4 regions of the Streptomyces sp. NPDC050658 genome follow, and region 1 is predicted to be linked to each of the others. Evidence: riboswitches for the same ligand, from Rfam matches in the RefSeq annotation. Region 1 holds a riboswitch; each other region holds the start of a gene.

The links. A riboswitch is a leader RNA that binds a small molecule or an ion and turns the genes downstream of it on or off. The one in region 1 is predicted to bind cyclic di-AMP.
Positions count from the first base shown of each region.
Region 2: another riboswitch for cyclic di-AMP. It lies ahead of ACIBKX_RS21320 (M23 family metallopeptidase); the one in region 1 lies ahead of ACIBKX_RS16835 (C40 family peptidase).
Region 3: another riboswitch for cyclic di-AMP. It lies ahead of ACIBKX_RS30625 (M23 family metallopeptidase); the one in region 1 lies ahead of ACIBKX_RS16835 (C40 family peptidase).
Region 4: another riboswitch for cyclic di-AMP. It lies ahead of ACIBKX_RS39650 (LysM peptidoglycan-binding domain-containing protein); the one in region 1 lies ahead of ACIBKX_RS16835 (C40 family peptidase).

Region 1 covers NZ_JBITGM010000004.1:266,901-271,596, reverse strand. The annotation lists gene ACIBKX_RS16850 (LysR family transcriptional regulator) at 1-567, opposite strand, end outside; gene ACIBKX_RS16845 (LysE family translocator) at 684-1,313, shown strand; gene ACIBKX_RS16840 (DUF6328 family protein) at 1,359-1,853, opposite strand; gene ACIBKX_RS16835 (C40 family peptidase) at 1,953-2,426, opposite strand; cyclic di-AMP (ydaO/yuaA leader) riboswitch at 2,430-2,601, opposite strand; gene ACIBKX_RS16830 (hypothetical protein) at 2,971-3,279, opposite strand; gene ACIBKX_RS16825 (ATP-dependent Clp protease proteolytic subunit) at 3,287-3,922, opposite strand; gene ACIBKX_RS16820 (Ppx/GppA family phosphatase) at 4,074-4,696, shown strand, end outside.
Region 2 covers NZ_JBITGM010000006.1:20,674-25,369, forward strand. The annotation lists gene ACIBKX_RS21315 (aldo/keto reductase) at 1-742, opposite strand, end outside; gene ACIBKX_RS21320 (M23 family metallopeptidase) at 953-2,035, opposite strand; cyclic di-AMP (ydaO/yuaA leader) riboswitch at 2,047-2,193, opposite strand; gene ACIBKX_RS21325 (PP2C family protein-serine/threonine phosphatase) at 2,415-3,578, opposite strand; tRNA gene ACIBKX_RS21330 (tRNA-Met) at 3,754-3,827, opposite strand; gene ACIBKX_RS21335 (alginate lyase family protein) at 3,895-4,696, opposite strand, start outside.
Region 3 covers NZ_JBITGM010000010.1:221,225-225,920, reverse strand. The annotation lists gene ACIBKX_RS30630 (pitrilysin family protein) at 1-1,176, shown strand, start outside; cyclic di-AMP (ydaO/yuaA leader) riboswitch at 1,408-1,570, shown strand; gene ACIBKX_RS30625 (M23 family metallopeptidase) at 1,583-2,383, shown strand; gene ACIBKX_RS30620 (GntR family transcriptional regulator) at 2,598-3,281, shown strand; gene ACIBKX_RS30615 (HPr family phosphocarrier protein) at 3,467-3,748, opposite strand; gene ACIBKX_RS30610 (GNAT family N-acetyltransferase) at 3,886-4,696, shown strand, end outside.
Region 4 covers NZ_JBITGM010000020.1:1,903-6,598, forward strand. The annotation lists gene ACIBKX_RS39640 (nuclear transport factor 2 family protein) at 1-322, opposite strand, end outside; gene ACIBKX_RS39645 (LysR family transcriptional regulator) at 419-1,411, shown strand; cyclic di-AMP (ydaO/yuaA leader) riboswitch at 1,983-2,139, shown strand; gene ACIBKX_RS39650 (LysM peptidoglycan-binding domain-containing protein) at 2,144-2,872, shown strand; gene ACIBKX_RS39655 (hypothetical protein) at 2,960-3,526, shown strand; gene ACIBKX_RS39660 (hypothetical protein) at 3,559-3,693, opposite strand; gene ACIBKX_RS39665 (cytochrome P450) at 4,588-4,696, opposite strand, start outside.

The DNA of each region.
Region 1 (4,696 bases):
CAGCCGTGCGGAGACACCCGCGAGGGCGTGCCCCGGCGAGGTCACCAGGACCAACTCCTCGACCAGGACGGGCTCGGCGGACACCGAGGCGGGCAGCGGCACCGGCTCTCCCGGTTCGTACGTATGGGTGAGCGCGAGGTCGACCTCACCCGCCGCCACCGCCGCGACACCGGACGGCGGCTCATAGCCGCGGACCGTCAGCTCGATGTCCGGATGGGCCCGGCGGAACGCGGTCAGCGCGGGCGGCACCAGATGGATTCCCGCGGTGGTGAAGGTGCCCACCCTTAGCCGGCCCCCGGACAGGCCGGCGAGCTGGGCCAGTTCATGCCGGGCCCGCTCCATCTCGGCGAGCACCCGGCGGGCCCGCGCGAGCAGCAGCTCTCCCGCGCCGGTCAGCCGCGCCCCGCGGTGGTGCCGCACCAGGAGCGCGGTCCCCGCCTCCCGCTCCAGCTTGGCCAGTTGCTGGGAGAGGGCGGGCACGGTGTAGCCGAGACGCTCGGCGGCGCGGGTGATCGAACCGGCCTCGGAGACCGCCACCAGTGCGGCGAGCCGCGTCGGGTCGTACATGGAGTCTCCGGTGTCTCCCGGTGCGGACGTGGGGGGAGGAGAGTAAACGGCTGCTTAAGGCAGGCCCAGGATATTCCACATACCTGCTGAAGGCAGAAGAACGGCAGGGTGGAGGCATGGACGCACAACTGGTCGCCTTCACCGGAGTCGCCGCGGGCATGGTCGCCATGCCGGGCGCCGATTTCGCCGTCGTGGTGCGCAACGCACTCGCCTCCCGCCGCGCCGGGGTCGTCTGTGCGATCGGTGTCGCGGGCGGGCTCCTGGTGCACACGGCGCTCGCGGTGGCCGGGGTCGCCGCCGTGCTCGCCGCGGTCCCCGCCCTCTTCCGGGCGCTGCAGATCGTCGGCGGCGGCTATGTGCTGTACCTGGGCTGCCGCGCCCTGCGCTCGGCGGTGCGGCAGCGGCGGGGAGCCGACGGGCGGGTGGGCCAGGCACCGCAGGGTGCGGGCGGCAGCCTGCGGCAGGGTTTCCTCACCAACGCCCTCAACCCCAAGGCGCCCATCACGTTCCTCAGCGTGCTGCCGCAGTTCGTGCCCGCGGGCAGCCCGGCGATGCCGCGGACGCTGCTGCTCGCGTCGATCATCGTGGCCCTCGCCCTGGTGTGGTTCCCGGTCGTCGCGCTCCTGGTGGACCGGCTGGGCCGCTGGCTGCGCAGACCGCGTACCGCCCGTGCCATCGAGGGAGCCACCGGAGGAGCGCTGACCCTGCTCGGCTCCGTGCTGCTCGTCGAGGCGCTGGTCGCCTGACCCGGGAGTGCGCCGAGCGTGACCTGGGAGTGCGCCGAGCGTGACCTAGGAGTGTGCCGAGCGGCGTACGAGGCGGGGGAGCACGCCCCACAGGCCCGCGCACACGGCCAGCGTGCCCGCGCTCGCGATCACCCCGCCGACGCGGCCCACCGACACGTCCACGACCAGGAGCACGGAACCGGCGAGGGCGAACATCAGGACCGCCATGCCGAGCCGCGCCAGATGCGAGGAGACCCGCACGATCAGCGGCTTGGAACGCTGCTGGAACAGCGCCCTGTGCACCGCGGCCGGCGCCGTGAACAGGGCGGCCGCGAGGACGGCGAGCAGCAGCGTCGTGACGTACGTGGCGCGCTGCACGGTGTCCAGGGACGGGAAGCGCGGGGTGAAGGCGAGGGTCAGCAGGAACGCGAAGAGGATCTGCACCCCGGTCTGTGTGACCCTCAACTCCTGGAGGATCTCCGAGAAGTTGCGGTCGGCGCGTTCGAAGTCGGTCTCGTGGCGGCTGTCGTGAGCGGCGCGTGAGCCGTTGTTGTCGGCCATGGCGCACGAGTATCCGTGTCGCGCGACGCCAAGCGCGGTGGGCGCGCCGGGCGGGCGACGCGGCAGCCGGGACGGCCGCGTCCCTCGCCCGGCGCCGGGTCAGCGGACCCTGCCGTACCAGACGCTCTTGGTCCAGATCTTCTCCAGACGGACCACGGTGTTCGACTTGGGCGCGTGCCAGATGCGGCCCTTACCGGCGTAGATGCCGACGTGGTAGACGTTCCGGCCGGAGTGGAAGAAGACCAGGTCGCCGCGCGTGCGGTTGGCCGCGGAGATGTGCCGGGTCTTGTTGTACTGCTGTGCGGCCGTGCGCGGCAGCTTCTTGCCCGCCCGCTTGAACGAGTAGAGGGTCAGGCCCGAGCAGTCGAACCGGTTCGGCCCCGCGGCTCCGTAGCGGTACGGGGAGCCCTTCTTCGCCGCGGCGATCTTCAGGGCCTTCGTCCCGTGTGTCGCGGCCTGGGCCTCCGTCGTGAGCCCGGGGGCCACGAGGGTGCCGCCGACGACGGCGAGCGTGAGGGCCGAGGCGGAGCCGGCCCTGGTGAGCAGCGACGGAACATGATTCAGCGCGGTCATGCGCAACCCTTCGTCAGCCGCCTGTGAAGGATGACCTGTCGGATTCGGGCTGACAAAGTTGCCCGGCCGCGTACTGCGGCTTCACCCCAAGGGCCGTTGTCCGGACGTCCGGACGGGCCCGTCGTGCCTGGGTCCTCCACTCCTGCCGGTGCACCGATGTCGACCGGTCATCCGGGCGGCGGCAGGACTCGGCGTCCGCCCGGACCGCCCCGCCGCTGTGGCGGGGGCTTGTCGTCGGAAGGGATCTTGACCCGTCAACAGCCCGAAAACCGAGCCGAAACGGCGTTTTGTGAGGCTCCTCACGGCTGAACCGTTCGGGTGGACAACGTCGGATAAGGCAACCCTTCGCGGGCCTCGACGATCGCTCTACCAGCACCGGAAGGAGACATTCCGGCCCTCGCGTACACCTCTGGCGCAACTGTGGCCGACTCCGTTGACGAGGACCTGCTACGCCGAACGAGGTAGCCCGTCTGGTCCGTTTAAGACCCGCCCCGGACGGCTACTGCGCTGCGGGGCAGCCGACTTGAGGGGGATTCAGGGGGATTCAGGACGACTGCCGGGGCGGGACGGTGACGCGGGAGGAACGCCGCTCCCCGTCGAGCACGCGCAGCGCGCGGGCCAACGTCGGTGCGTGCACGGCGCTCTCGCCCCGCTGGTGCATGAGCGTCAGCGCGTCGCGCAGTGCTGTGGCGCTGGAGACCAGCGCCTGGGCGGCGCGCAGGCCGCCGTAGGTGTCCGAGGCGCGGGCCGGATTGATCCGGCCGAGCAGATCGACCACTTCGAGATAGCGGTCGATCAACTCGCCCTCGGCGCGGGTGAGTGCGGGCAGCGGCGGCAGTTCGGGCGGCAGCATCGACGGCTCACCTCGCGTCCGGGACGCGCGCCGAGGACTTGCGGCTCGGCACGATCCGGTCGATCAGGCCGTACGCGACGGCCTCCGGGGCGTCGAGGATCTTGTCCCGCTCGATGTCCGCCGTGATGCGGTCGGGGCTCTGGCCCGTGTGCCGTACGAGGAGTTCCTCGAGGAGCGAGCGGGTGCGCAGGATCTCGTCGGCCTGGATCGCGAGGTCGGAGGTCTGGCCCTGGATCGGCTCGCTGATCGACGGCTGATGGATCAACACCCGTGCGCCGGGCAGGGCGGAGCGCTTTGTGGGCGTGCCCGCGGCGAGCAGCACGGCCGCCGCCGACGCGGCCTGTCCCAGGCAGGTCGTCTCCACGTCACAGGTGACGAACCGCATCGTGTCGTAGATCGCCGTCATCGCGCTGAACGAGCCGCCGGGGGAGTTGATGTAGAGCGAGATGTCGCGGTCCGGCGCCAGATATTCGAGGTGCATGAACTGCGCCATCACGTCATTGGCCGAGGTGTCGTCGATCGGGGTGCCCAGAAAGACGATCCGCTCCTCAAGCAGCTTCGAATACGGGTCGAGGGTCCGCTTCCCCGAGCTGGTGCGCTCGGTGAACTCGGGCAGGACATATCGGGCGGACGGTCGGTTCATGGCGCGTCACTCCTCATCACCGGGGCCGGATGCGCGGCCCGAGGCTTCTTGTATAAAATGTACAGGACGTACGTAACGCGTGCGGCATCGACGCGGGCTTGGGTGAACGGCCGGGTGACTGACGGCAGTTGTCTGGGGTACAGGGCGTGACATGCGAATGAGTCTGGTGGATGTGGGTTCGAGAACGGTCCGTCTGGTTGTCGCCGACGCGGTGGACGGGGTTCCACTGCCGGTGCACACGGCGAAGTGGCGGCTGCGGCTCTCCGAACAGGTCGAGCCGGCGGGGGCGATACCCGAACAATCGGTGCGGCAGCTGGTCAGAGCGGTCTCCGCGGCCGCCGAGACCGCGAGAAGATGGGGCGCAACGGAGCCGCTCGCCTTCGCCACGGCGGTCGTCCGCAACGCGCCGAACAGGCTGGAGGTCCTGCGGGCGGTACGGGCGGAGACGGGCATCCCGCTGTGCACCCTGCCGGGCGAGGTGGAGGCCGAGCTGACGTTCCTCGGCGCCCGGCGCTGGATGGGCTGGCGGGCCGGGCCGCTCGCCCTGTTCGACATCGGCGGCGGCTCGTTGGAGGTGGCCTTCGGGCGCGGCAGGCTGCCCGACTACGCGGTGTCGCTGCCGCTCGGCGCGGGGCGGCTGACGCGGGAGTTCTTCGGCGCCGAGGACCCGCCCGACGAGCAGAGCGTGAAGGCGCTGCGCCGCAAGGTGCGCCACCAACTGCGGGACGTGGCCGCGAGAATCCGCTGGGAGGGGCCGCGGACCGCGGTGGCGAC
Region 2 (4,696 bases), on a different contig from region 1:
CCCGCACGCCCCGCTCGGTCTCCAGGTGCTTGCCCGCGCCCTCGGCCCGCGCGCTGTCGACCTGCGCGCCCGGCCGGTACTTGCCGGTGAGGAAGCCGGAGGCGAGCGAGTAGTACGGGACGGCGGCAAGGCCGGAGCGCGAGGCGACGTCCTGCAGCGAGCCCTCGTAGGTGTCGCGCGAGACCAGGTTGTAGTGCGGCTGGAGCGCCACATAGCGGGCGAGGCCCTCGCGGTCGGAGAAGTCGAGGGACTCCTGGAGGCGCTCGGCGGTCAGGTTGGACGCGGCGATGGCGCGCACCTTGCCGGAGTTCACCAGTTCGTCGAGCGCGCCGATGATCTCCTCGACGGGGACGCTCGGGTCGTCGAAGTGCGTGTAGTAGAGGTCTATGTAGTCGGTGCCGAGACGGCGCAGCGACTCCTCGGCACCGGACTTGATGGTGCTCGCGGACAGGCCCTTGTAGTCCGGGTGGGCGCCGACCTTGGTGGCGACGACGACATCGGAGCGATTGCCGCGCGCGCGGAGCCAGTTGCCGATGACGGTCTCGGACTCGCCGCCCTTGTTGCCCGGCGCCCAGGCCGAGTAGACGTCGGCGGTGTCGACGAAGTTGCCGCCCGCCGCGGTATAGGCGTCGAGCACGGCGAAGGACTGCGCCTCGTCGGCCGTCCAGCCGAAGACGTTGCCGCCCAGGGCGAGCGGGAAGACCTCGAGGTCGGAGGGGCCAAGCTTGCGTAGAGAAGTCATACGGGGCTCAACACGCCTACGGAGGCTGGCATTCCGTACAGCGGGATCCGAGTTCCGCACCGGCTCGGCTCGTGGGCATGCGAAGCCGGCAGCCCTGACGTCGGGGGGTTGCCGCCAGGACCGCCGGAGTTGATGGGGTGCCGCAGAGGGACCGGCCCTCAACCAGAGGGGATTCCTCAGAGGGACCGGCCCTCGGTCAGAGGCTTTTCCTCAGAGGGACTGACCCTTGCCCCGCAGCCACGCCGCCGGGTCGACCCCGGTGTCGTCGCCGCCGGGGTGGATCTCCAGGTGGAGGTGCGGCCCGGTGACATTGCCGGTGGCGCCCACGCGGCCGATGGTGTCGCCGGTGGTGACCTTCTGGCCGACGCTGACGCTCATCGAGGACTGGTGGTTGTACCAGATCTCCGTGCCGTCCTCGAGCTCCAGGATGGTGCGGTAGCCGTACGCCCCCGCCCAGCCGGCCTCCTTGATGGTGCCGGTGTGGATCGCCTTGAGGGGCGTACCCGTCGGCGCCGCGAAGTCGAGGCCGGTGTGGTAGCCGGAGGACCACATGGAGCCGGGCTGACCGAAGGTGCTGGTGAGCGTGTACGAAGCGAGGGGCAGGGTGTAGCTCTTGGCGAGCTTGGCCAGGCGCTCGGCCTCGGCCTTGCGCCGGGCCTCCTCTTCCGCCTTCTTCTTGGCGGCGGCCTTCGCGGCGGCGATCTTCTTCTCGGCCGCGGACTGCTCGGCGGCGGCCTGCGCGGCGGCCTTCTTGACGGCGGCTTCCTCGGCCGCCTTCTGGACCGCGTCGTCCGCCTGGTCCTGCTGGTTCTCGGCCTGCTCCATGATGCGGGCCCGCAGCGCCTCGCCCGCGCCCGTGGTGCCCTGCTGGGCCTCCTCGGCGCTGACGCCGGCGACGGAGAGCGGGGTGGCGCTCGCGACGCCCTCGCCGGAGGAGCCCGACTCGTCGGAGTCATCGGATATCAGCGAGCCCACGCCGGGAAGCGACTTGGCCTCCGGCAGCGAGTCCGTGACGGCCGAGATGTCCGGCATCTCGATGGAGACCGGGGGCTTGCCGCCCTGCGCGGTGGCGATGCCGCCCGCACCGACGGCGGCGATGACGCCCACGCCGAGCACGGTGGAGCTGCGGGCGAGTCCGCCGCCGCCCCTCTTGTGGACGCGGTGCCTGCCGCGGACGGGACGAATGGACTCCTCGGTGGGGTTCCACTCCTCCCAGGGCTCTTCGTCGTACGCACCGATCTCGTCGTCATTCGGTACGTAAACGGCTTGGGGGGCAGGCCGGTTGGACGCCACTGGGGCGCGCTCCTTTCCTTCCTTCTCGCCTACCGGGTTAGCTGACGGGTTCGGAGCAGGAAGGTCTCCTACGAACATCTGGCACGGATGCACAGATGCCCGATTCACCCCAATTGGTGGTTCCCCGGCTCCCTTTCGGGATTAGGCGCGTGCGCACGGAGCCGCCTCGAGTGACGGCTGGGACGACCGCGCTGCGTTATCGAACGTTAATAGACAGCGGTGCCGTATTCCAAGCCGTTCCGACTGATCGTTAACGCCTTTGGCCTGTACTTAACGGGACACCGAGGGCCGGAACGGGGCGAGTTGGCCGCACTTTTTCGCCCACCGGACCTTCACATCTCCTTGACAGTACGTCAGTTGTTATGCGGAGTGGTGTCTTTCAGTCACGGCCCGTGACATCGTCCCCAGGGCCCGGCCCGGCGTCCGGCGCCTCCGGCCGCCGAACCGCGAGCAGCGCCATGTCGTCGGTCCCGCCGCCGCCCGTGTGCCGGCGCACCTCCTCGACGAGCGTCGCGAGGAGTACGTCCGGTCCGTGCGGGCCGGGGAAGATCCGGCCGCCGAGCCGGGCCGCCGGGTTGTAGAACTCGCCGCGGATGTCCCGCGCCTCCGAGAGCCCGTCGGTGTAGAGCAGCAGCATCGCCCCCGGCGGGAACTCCGCCTCGTCGGCACGGTCCGGCCAGGCCCCCAGGTCACCCATCCCCAGCGGCAGCGCGGGCTCCCCCGGCGACAGCACGCACAGCCGTCCGTCACCGCGCAGGAGCAGCGGCTCGGGATGGCCCCGGTTGACGATGCGGATGACTCCGTCGCCGTGCGGGATCTCCGCGATGACGGCCGTGGTGAACCCCTCGAACGCGTCGAGTCCCTCGCGCCGCGTGCCCTCCCGCGCGAGCGCCCGCTCCAGCCGCTGTGCCACCGCCTCCAGCGTCGCCTCCTGCTCGGCCGCCTCGCGGAAGGCCCCGATGACCACGGCGACGGCGGCCACCGCGCCCATCCCCTTGCCGCGTACGTCGCCGACGATCAGCCGTACGCCGTGCGGGGTGTCCTGGACGGCGTACAGATCTCCCCCGATGAAGGCGTCGGCCTCCGCGGCCTCGTAGCGGGCGGCGACGTCGAGCCCTCCGATCCGGTGGTCGGGCTGCGGCAGGACGGCGCGCTGGGCGGTCTCGGAGATGGAACGGGCGGAGGCCAGCTGCTCGTCGCTTCTGCGTACGACACGGTTGATGAGGACGGCCAGCACGGCGACGGTCACCACGGTGAGCAGCTCGGTGACGGCCTCCACGTCGGTCGTGGTGCTGTTGCCGAAGTGCAGGGTGAGCACGGCGGCGCAGGAGGCGGCCCCGATGAGGCTGGTGCTGTGCAGCGAGTAGAAGGGGGCGGCGATCAGCGGGGCGGCGGTGAAGAGGGGAGCCGCGGTGAACTCCGGGGGCGTCGAGACGTCGTACACGACCCCGATGACGAGCAGCAGCCACGGCAGGAGCCGCACCAGGGCCCGCTCGTGCCGGACGTCGGGGCCTTCCCTCGGACGTCCTTCTCGCTGCCCCACCGCTGTCTCCCGCCGAAGTCCGCGCCCGGGACCAGCCCCATGACCGCACCTGTCCAGGCTTCCCGGAGCGGCGGCGGGCGGCGAGCGGTGTGGGCCGATCGGATGAAACGTGGGGGATACGGGAGAACGCCGAAGGCCCGGATCCAAGATCTGGATCCGGGCCTTCGGTCTTTAGTAGCGGGGACAGGATTTGAACCTGCGACCTCTGGGTTATGAGCCCAGCGAGCTACCGAGCTGCTCCACCCCGCGCCGTTGAAATGAACAGTACGCCATGTGGCGGGGTAAAAGCGAACCGGTTAACCGGCAGGGGCGCGGCTCACGCGTTCTGGGCATGCGTAAGGGTCTCCCAGGCCACGAACAGATCGTCCGTGCCCTCGGGCCGCCGCCGCTCCGTGAACTTCTCCGTCTCCGGAAGATCCAGCTTCAGCCGCTGCCCCAGGTGATTGAGCCCGACCTCGGTGTCGGGCCCCATGTCGCGCTGCACTTTCCCGCCGCACAGCCATTTCGGTGCCTTCGCGCCCAGCTGGTACTTGGAGTGGAATTCGAGCGCGGCCCGCAGCCGCTCCTTGACCTCGCCGTACAGGTCGACGCCCTGGTGCCAGGCGGTCTCCGCGATGTGCGCGGTGGCGGCGAGCGAGTAGCTGGCGTGCTTGAAGTTGCGGCAGGTCTCCTGGGAGATCCCGTCGGTGAAGGTCTTCTGGCCGAACCAGTACTTCTGGAGCTGCTCGGGGGTGTTGATTCCGCTGCCCTCGGGCGAGACGGGAAGCGGCCCGTCCGACTCCAGATAGAAGTAGGCCGGTACGCGGCCGCGGAAATGCGTCACGGCCTTCTCGAACGACTCGTGGTCGTCGAGGAACACCGCCATGCTGATGGTCGCGTCGGCCATCAGGAGATCCCAGTTCCCGTTGAAGTCGGCGGCGCCTTCCCGCACTTGGGGCAGATAGGCGTTGCGCAGCATCCGCTCGAAACGGAGCAGCTCGCCGTCGGTCCAGCCGTCGTACGAGTACCGGACGGCCTCGGCGGCGCGCGCCCACGAGGAGGCGGCCCAGGCGGTCTGCAGTCCGGCGCCGGCGTCCGTGTGCCGGGTGATCACCCGGGACCAGGCGTCCATGATCTGT
Region 3 (4,696 bases), on a different contig from region 1:
ATCATGGCGAGGGCCTTCACCGAAGGCACCGACAAGCACTCGGCCGAGGAGTTCGCCGCCGAACTGGACCGCTGCGGCGCCACGTTGGACGCACACGCCGACCACCCCGGCGTCCGGGTGTCCCTCGAAGTCCCGGTCTCCCGGCTCCCCAAGGCGCTCGGCCTGCTCGCCGACGCCCTGCGGGCCCCCGCCTTCGCGGACAGCGAGATCGAGCGCCTCGTGGCCAACCGCCTGGACGAGATCCCGCACGAGGCCGCCAACCCGGCGCGCCGCGCTGCCAAGGAGCTCTCCAGGCAGCTCTTCCCGGCCACCTCGCGCATGTCGCGCCCCCGCCAGGGCACCGAGGAGACGGTCACGGCCATCGACTCGGCCGCGGTGCGCGCCTTCTACGAGAAGCACGTCCGTCCCGCCACGGCGACCGTCGTCGTCGTGGGCGACCTGACCGGCACCGATCTGGACGCCGTCCTCGCCGACACCCTCGGCGCCTGGACGGGCGGCACGGCCGAGCCGCGTCCGGTGCCGCCGGTGACCGCCGACGACACCGGGCGCGTCGTCATCGTGGACCGCCCCGGAGCCGTCCAGACGCAGCTCCTGATCGGCCGTATCGGCGCCGACCGGCACGACCGCGTCTGGCCCGCCCAGGTCCTCGGGACGTACTGCCTGGGCGGCACCCTCACCTCCCGTCTGGACCGCGTCCTGCGCGAGGAGAAGGGATACACCTACGGTGTACGGGCGTTCGCGCAGGTGCTGCGCTCCGCCCCGGACGGCACCGGCGCCGCGATGCTCGCCATCAGCGGCTCCGTGGACACCGAGTCGACGGGCCCGGCCCTCGGCGACCTGTGGAAGGTGCTGCGCACTCTCGCCGCCGAAGGCCTCACGGACGCCGAGCGCGACGTGGCCGTGCAGAACCTGGTGGGCGTGGCCCCGCTCAAGTTCGAGATGGCGGCGTCCGTCGCGGCCACCCTCGCCGACCAGGTCGAGCAGCACCTGCCGGACGACTTCCAGGCGCAGCTGTACCGGCAGTTGGCCGCGACCGGCACCGTGGAGGCCACCGCCGCCGTCGTGAACGCCTTCCCGGGCGACCGGCTCGTGACGATCCTCGTCGGCGACGCGGCGCGGATCGAGGAGCCCGTCAAGGCGCTCGGCATCGGCGAAGTGAGTGTGGTCACGGGCTGAGTTCCGGCACGGACCGGTGCCGGTAGGGGCTGAGTGACAGTCAGGACATAACGGGACCCCAGTGGCGAGAATTGGCCACTGGGGTCCTCATATGTCCGAATTGACATGGAGGTTACGTGTCTGACCTGTGGCGTGCGCTACAAAACCTCTGATCCGTTTGGCGATGGAAAGACGCCCCGCTTAGCGTCTGGTCCGACTGTTCGTCATGCAGTACGCCGCACCCGCGGCACCGGACAGTCATCGCCGAGTCCCCGTACGGCGCGAGCCAGGGGAGCCGGGGACCCACATGTCCCCTGGGGTGAATCGGGCACCTTGCCGCCAGGCGAGGAACCCGTAGGAGACCTTCCTGCTCCGAACCCGTCAGCTAACCCGGTAGGCGAGAGGGAAGGAAAGGACCAGCCGCTTCATGGCGTTCACCCGTGCCACCGGGAAGCACCGTCGCCCGAGCCGCCTCACGCGTACCACCGCGAACGTGGCGGGCGTCGCAGCCCTCACCACCACCGGTGTCATCGGAGGCCTGGCCGCTCCGGCGCTCGCCGCCGACGACGCGGCGGTCGAGGCCACCGGCCTGACCCAGGCCATCTCCGTGGGCGACTCGCTCGCCGCGAGCATCGACGCGCAGGCCGCCGCCCAGCAGCAGGCCGCCGACGACGCCGCTGCCGCCAAGAAGGCCGAAGAGGCCGCCAAGAAGAAGGCCGCCGAGGCCAAGCGCAAGGCGGAGGCCGAGGCGAAGGCGAAGGCCAAGAAGGAGCGCGAGGCCAAGGAGCGCGCCGCCCGCGAGGCCGAGCGCAAGCGCCTGAACAGCTACGTCTCCCCGATCACCGGCTCGTACGTCTCCACGGGCTACCAGACCGGCGGCGCCATGTGGTCCTCCGGCAGCCACACCGGCGTCGACTTCCACGCCGCGTCCGGCACCACGGTCCACGCGGTCGGCTCCGGCACCGTCGTCGAGGCCGGCTGGGGCGGCGCCTACGGCAACAACGTGGTCATCAAGATGAACGACGGCACGTACACCCAGTACGGCCACATGTCGTCCCTCAGCGTCACCGTCGGCCAGGCCGTCACGCCGGGCCAGCAGATCGGCCTCTCCGGCTCCACGGGCAACTCCAGCGGCCCGCACCTGCACTTCGAGGCCCGCACCGGCGAGGACTACGGCTCGGACATCGACCCGGTCGCCTACCTCCGGTCGCACGGCGTCAACGTCTGATCTCATTCTCCGAAAGCCCCGGCTCGTCACGAGCCGGGGCTTTCGCCGTTCCGGTCTTCCGGCACTTCCGGTCTTCCGGCCCTCCAGCCCTGCCTTTGGCCAAAAAATATCCATGGATTCCGGCCCGCCGTCGGAAATTCTGTCACTCTGCAATAGAGTCACTGAACGAGCGTCAATCGACCGCGTTTCGTGGGGATTAAGGCGGAGGTCAGTCATGCGCATTCCCGCGCACTCGGTATGCACGGCCATTCGGGACGACATCGTCTCCGGTGTCTACGAACGGGGCGGCCGGCTCACCGAGGAACTGCTCGCGCGCCGCTACGGAGTCTCCCGCGTCCCGGTGCGCGAGGCGCTGCGCACCCTGGAGGCCGAGGGGTTCGTCGTCACGCGCAGGCACGCGGGCGCGTGCGTCGCGGAGCCGACCGAGCAGGAGGCCGCCGACCTCCTGGAGATCCGCATGCTCCTGGAGCCGCTCGCCGCGGCTCGCGCCGCCCAGCGCCGCACGGACGCCCATCTCAAGGTCCTGCGCGGTCTCGTCAGGCTCGGCCAGGAGCGCTCGCGGCGCGGCGGGAGCGAGGATCTGCGCTCGCTGGGCGGCTGGTTCCACGAGACGCTCGCCCAGTCCTCCGGCAGCCCGGGCCTGACCGCCCTGCTCACCCAGCTCCGGCACAAGATCGCCTGGATGTACGTCGTCGCATCGCCCGCTCTGCCCGCGGAGTCCTGGGCGGAACACGCCGGGATCGTCGACGCGGTCGCCCGCGGGGACGCGGAACGGGCCAGGGCGCTCACCGCGCAGCACACGGAACGGGCGACGGCGGCGCACCGGCTGCGATTTCCGCCGCGGGCGGGCGTGAGGGATTCGCAACATGCCGTAAACACGGTGAGCCTTCAGACTTAACGAGGGCGCCGTATACAAAGAGGTGTCAATTGGGCGGCTAATTCCGCTGCCCTGATTTCGCGACCTTTGGCTGCGCGCGGCCGGGATTTCCCGTGAAGGGCGTCCGGGCTTTCTTGCGAATGCACGGAAGGGCCCGCCCCCTTTTACGGGGCGGGCCCTTCCGCGTGCGCGTACGGCAGTCGTCGTCAGACGGTCTCGGGGAGTTCCTCGAGGCCGTCCGCGACCAGCTTCGCCAGGCGGTCGAGGGCGGCGTCCGCACCCTCGGCGTCGGAGGCGAGCACGATCTCCTCGCCGCCCTGCGCACCGAGGCCGAGCACCGCGAGCATGGAAGCGGCGTTGACGGGGTTGCCGTCAGCCTTGGCGATCGTCACGGGGACGCCGGCGGCGGTGGCCGCGCGGACGAAGATGGAGGCGGGTCGGGCGTGGAGGCCCTCGGCCCAGCCGACGTTGACGCGGCGCTCAGCCATGTGTTGCTGCCCTTCCAGGTGTCTCACAGTTGTCTAGACCAGTCTCTCATGCCGTCGCGAGTGCTCCGCCGGCCGCAGGTCCGTCTCCCGTCGACGGTACCCGGCCAAGACGGCCGCGCGACCCGTACGCTTGCCCCATGCAGACCCCGTCGGACCGGCACGCATACCCCGCCCACTGGGAGGCCGACGTCGTGCTGCGAGACGGGGGAACGGCCCGGATCAGGCCCATCACGGCCGAGGACGCGGACCGTCTGGTCAGCTTCTACGAGCAGGTCTCGGACGAGTCGAAGTACTACCGCTTCTTCGCCCCCTACCCCCGCCTGTCCGCCAAGGACGTGCACCGCTTCACCCATCACGACCACGTGGACCGGGTGGGACTCGCGGCCACGGTGGGCGGCGAGTTCATCGCCACCGTGCGCTTCGACCGCATCGACGAACGCGGCATGTCCGCGAGCGCGCCCGCCGACGAGGCGGAGGTCGCCTTCCTCGTGCAGGACGCCCACCAGGGCAGGGGAGTGGCCTCCACGCTCCTCGAACACATCGCCGCCGTCGCCAGGGAGCGCGGCATCCGGCGCTTCGCCGCCGAGGTGCTGCCCGCCAACACCAAGATGATCAAGGTGTTCACGGACGCGGGGTACCAGCAGAAGCGCAGCTTCGAGGACGGTGTCGTACGCCTCGAATTCGATCTGGAGCCGACCGACCGCTCGCTCGCCGTGCAGCGGGCCCGTGAGCAGCGCGCGGAGGCGCGGTCCGTGCAGCGGCTGCTCACCCCCGGTTCGGTGGCGGTGATCGGCGTCGGGCGGACGCCCGGAGGCGTGGGGCGCAGCGTGCTGCGCAACCTCCAGGAGGCCGGGTTCGCCGGCAGCGTGTACGCGGTGAACGGCGCGTTCACCGAGGGCGAGGTGATCGACGGGGTCCCGGCGCACCGCTCCGTGGCGGACATCGAGG
Region 4 (4,696 bases), on a different contig from region 1:
ATGTCGGGCCGGTTTGTTGGGCCAGTTGTGCGGCTTCGGTGGGGGCGATGGTGCTGGTGTTGATGACGATTGTGTTTGTTCGCAGTGCGTCGCGGATGGTGTGGAGGACTTGTCGGCAGGCTGGGCCGTCGTAGAGGGCCAGGAGTACGTGGTCGGCTTGCGCGACGGCGTCGTTGGGGTCGGTGGTGGGTGTGATGGTGTCTGGTGTGCGCCCTGAGCGGGTCCAGCCGGTGACGTGCCAGCCTTGGGCGGCCAGTCGTGTTGCGATCGCGGTGCCCATCCGGCCCAGGCCCAGGACGGCGATCGTGTGCGGTGTGGTCATGTGCGTCACGGTGGTGGATCCGGATGGTTGCGACAAGCGCAGGTGTCGCATGGCTGTTCTGCGTGGTTCGCATATCGGCTGTTCATACTGGGCGGCATGGATTTGACGGTGTGGCGGACCTTCGTGACGGTGTGTCGGCTGGGGTCGTTGTCGGCGGCGGCTGCCGAGCTTCATCACACGCAGTCGGCGGTGTCCCGGCAGATCGCCGGGCTGGAGCGGCAGGTCGGTGTGCCGTTGATGGAGCGTCATGCGCGTGGTGTGCGTGTGACGTCGGCCGGTGAGGTGTTCCGGCGTCATGCTCTGGTCACGCTGAACGAGGCCGATCGGGCGGTCCGGGCCGCGCGGGATACGGGTGAGGGGGGTTTGGGTCGGGTGCTGGCGGTCGGTGCGACTCCTTCTCTTGCCGCGGGGGTTGTTCCGGAGGCTCTGCGGGCTTTGCTGGAGCAGGGTGAGGCTGTCCGGTGGAGTCTGTTGCCGGGGCTGAGTGCTTCGCTGTACGAGCGTGTGGTTGCCGGTGATCTCGATGTTGCCGTGGTGACGGATGCTCCGCCGGGGCTGCCTCATGATCCTCGGGTCGAGCATCGGTTGCTGGGGCTGGATGCGATGGTCGTCGCGCTGCCGCTGGGTCATCCGCGGGCCGGGGGTGGGCCGGTGTCCATTGAGGTGCTGGGTGATCAGACGTGGGTGGAGGACAACGATGGTTCGGCGGCGTTGTTGCGTCGGCATGCCGCCCGCGCCGGGGTCAGTGCCCGTGTCGACCTCGCTGCGGCTGATCTGCCCGGCAAGCTGGCTCTGGTGGCGACCGGTCATGCCATCGCGTTGATTCCCGGGGTGCTGGCGGGTGCGTTGCGGGCCGATGTCACCACGGTGGGTCTGGTCGATCCTCCGGCCCGCGGTGTCTACGCGGTCATGCCATCGGGTGATCCGCATCCGTGCGCGGCGGCTCTGGTCGGTCGGCTTGCGGGGGCTTTTGCGGCGGCCTGTCCGGAGGGGGTCGTCGGTGGGTCGGTCGGCGTCGCCTCGCCGTGTGGGGACCGGTCCAGGACTCAGGTGGAGGCCGGTGTGGCTCCTTGGCAGGGGCTGCGGTGATCAGGTGGCACGGTTGTGTACATCCTGGTCAGGGGGTGGGGGTGCCGCGGTGCTCGGGAGCGGTCGGGAAGCGTCCGTGCGCCGGGGGGGTGCCACTGCTGGTGGGCGCGCGGTTGCAGCGATGTCGGTGCGTGTGTCAGCGGTGTGGTCAGCCGCCGATGGGCTGGGCCTCTTTTTTCATGGATGACAACATCCGCCGTATGTCCGATTGATTCGGAAATTGGCTTTGGGTGTGCTTGGTGATTTATGCGGGTTTTTGCTATGACTAGCGCTCTACGGGTGGGATGGCGCATCCCTGGGGGCTTCGGGTCTTATATCTGGTTGCATTTCGTTCGGTGAAACGGGTCACAGCGGCGGCCGTGCTTCCGGCGTCCGGTCGGCGTCATTTCCGTTGCGTGCAAAGAAGTTGGGATTCTCGATCATGCGGGGGCGGGGGTTTCCGGTTGTCGGGGGTTCGCTTTGGTCGTTTCTTTTGCAAATTTGGGGCTTGTTTCGTTTGGGTTTTCTCGCCTAGCGTCACCGTCGATCCGGGCGGAACGCCGAATCCTGCCGCCGGCCGGAAAGCCTTTTACCTTCCCATTCACTGACTCGCGCCCGGCAGGAGCGGGGGACCCAGGTAGGCCGCCGGTCCGGTTTCCGGAGCGGCTCGGGGTGAAGTCGCTTTCGCGGCGGCCGGACATCTCCCGTCCGAACCCGACAGCTCACCTCGCAGGCGACGGAGAGGAATTCGTCATGCCCGCAAAGGGAAAGCACCGTCGTCCCAAGTCCGGTTCGTTCAGGCGGGGTATCGCCGTCGCAGGCACGGGTGGGGCCGTGCTCGTTCTTCCGGTCCTGGGTGCGACCGCTGCCGGTGCGGCGCAGGCCCCGGCGGCCAAGCCGTCCGCCGCCCCGGGGAGCTACGTCGTCGTCCCGGGCGACACCCTCACCAAGATCGCCCGTGAGCACTCCCGGCACGGCAGCTGGAAGAAGCTCTATCAGGACAACCGGAGCGTGCTCGGGGATGATCCGCGGCTGATCCGGCCGGGGGTCAAGCTCGCCCTCGGCGCGGAGGAGGGGGCCGGCTCGCGGGGCTCCTCCGAGCGGGCCGATCGTTCCGAGCGCAAGAGCACCGCCCAGCCCGCCGCGGCCAAGAAGGCGTACGCCGACAACCTCGACGGGTGGATCAGGGAATCGCTCGACATCATGGCCCGGCACGGCATCCCCGGCAGCTACGAGGGGATCCACCGCAACATCATGCGCGAGTCCTCCGGCAACCCGCTGGCCATCAACAACTGGGACTCCAACGCCGCCGCGGGCACCCCCTCCAAGGGACTCCTCCAGGTCATCGGCCCCACCTTCGACGCCTACCACCTGCCCGGCACCTCCACCGACAGCTTCGACCCCGTCGCCAACATCACCGCCGCCTGCAACTACGCCGCCGACCGCTACGGATCGATCGACAACGTCAACGGCCCCTACTGAGCCTCATCCGGGCCACCGCGCGGCATGGCGGCGGGCCGCGGGGGCGGTGCGCCGGGATGCTGAGGGCCACACCAGGCAGGAGAGGCCATGGACCAGCCCGGCGCGCGCCGCCATGTTCCCGACCAGTCCGGCGTCATCGGCATCGCCCTCGGCGCCGTGCTGACCGCCGCGCTCGCCCAGGGCTCCTGGCAGTGGTTCGCCACCTACATCGGCGTGACACTGCTGGCCGTGCTCCTGTGCCTCTACCGCAGGCCCGCCTGGACACCCGGCCTGCGCTCCGCCTACACCGCGAACCTCGCCGCCTACTGCCTGGTCCTCGGCCTGTGCGCGGCGATCGCCCTGGCCCCCCTGCTGCAGCGCTGGGCCTGGCTGTTCCCGATGCCGGGCACCCGCGCGCGGTGTCCCGCGCTGGGCGCCTACGAGAGCATCCGCACCGAGGCCGCCCTCGCCGGCCTGGCCGGCCGCGACCCGGCCGCCCTGGCCCGCGCCCAGGACATCCACCGCCACGACGCCGTCGCCGACTGCCTGTCGGCCACCACGACCCTGTGGCTGCCGCTGTACGCCGTCGCCGTCGCCGTGCTGGCGGGGGTGGGCATGTGGAGCGCCGACCGGATCCGGGCCGGGCGCCAGGGCCTGGCGGACCGTCGGGGCTGAGCGGGCCTTTGCACCGGCACGCCGGTGGGGGGTCAGTCGATGCCTCGGACGATGTGCGGCTCGTCCGCGACCGCCGCGTCGTCGTCCGCGCCGGCCAGCCGCAGCGGCGGCGCATAGGGCGAGATGGGTCGGAATGGCCTGCTGTAATCCGCCGGCTCGTCGTTCACCGGGTCTCCCTTCGTCGGGGTACGCCGCCCCGGACCGCGCCCGGGGCGTTCCGATCCGGCCAGCGTGCTCCCGTCCGGTCGAGAACCGCTCAAGACCCGCCGGAAGCCCGGTCGGGGATGTCTCGGGTGCGCAGCCGTCAACTCCCGTTTCTTGCCGGTGAGTTGGGGTGGATGGCGTGTGCGCACGCAAGTCGGCCGCCGTGCGTCGCGGAGGTGCGGACGCACAGCGGCCGATCCGACCGCCGGTGAGTGCCGCTCGGGGTGGAGCGGCAGCGCTCGATGGCCTTGTGGGCCGGTCGCGTTCACCGTGCGGACATCCGTCCCGCCGGCCGGATCCCGGCGCGGCAGGCAAGTCAGATATGGGGCGGAGGGGGCTGGTGTGGTGCGGGAGGTCTTTCCGGTCCCGCCGGATCGCGGCGGTCCGGGCAAGTGCCTCCGAGGCGGCAGCCGGCCGGTCGCGGTGGCGGGCGTCCGGTGTCACCGGTGCCCGGCCGCTCCGCCGGTATCGCTGCCTGCCTCTGCCTTCCCGTGCAGGTTGATGCTCCGACTCTGCCCGCCCCCGTTCGAGGATCGATTGACACCCGGTCAGGTTTCGGTCGACGGCCAGTCGGCCTGTGGTTGAGGGGGGCTGGAGCGGGCCCGCCCGCCCGCCTGCCCGCCTGCCCGTCTGCCCGGAGGCCGGCACGGCTGCGGCCGCCGCGTCCGCAGGCAGACACGACGGCCGGTCGGCCGTCCGTCGCGGGCGCGCCGCTGACGGACGTACACAGAAGAGACGTACAGAAGAGAGGCAGGGCATGCCGCGGCCCGGCGGCGCGGCACTGGCCCGTCCGCCACCGCACACAACGGACGGACCAGTGCCGCACCCGCCGGGCGCGGCGTTGCGGACCTGTGGTGCTACCAGGTCACCGGCAGGCAGTCCAGGCCGTACACCAGGCTCTCGTGGCGGAAGGGCAGTTCCTCGGCCTTGCCCACCAGGCGCAGGTCGGGCAGGCGGGAGAAGAGC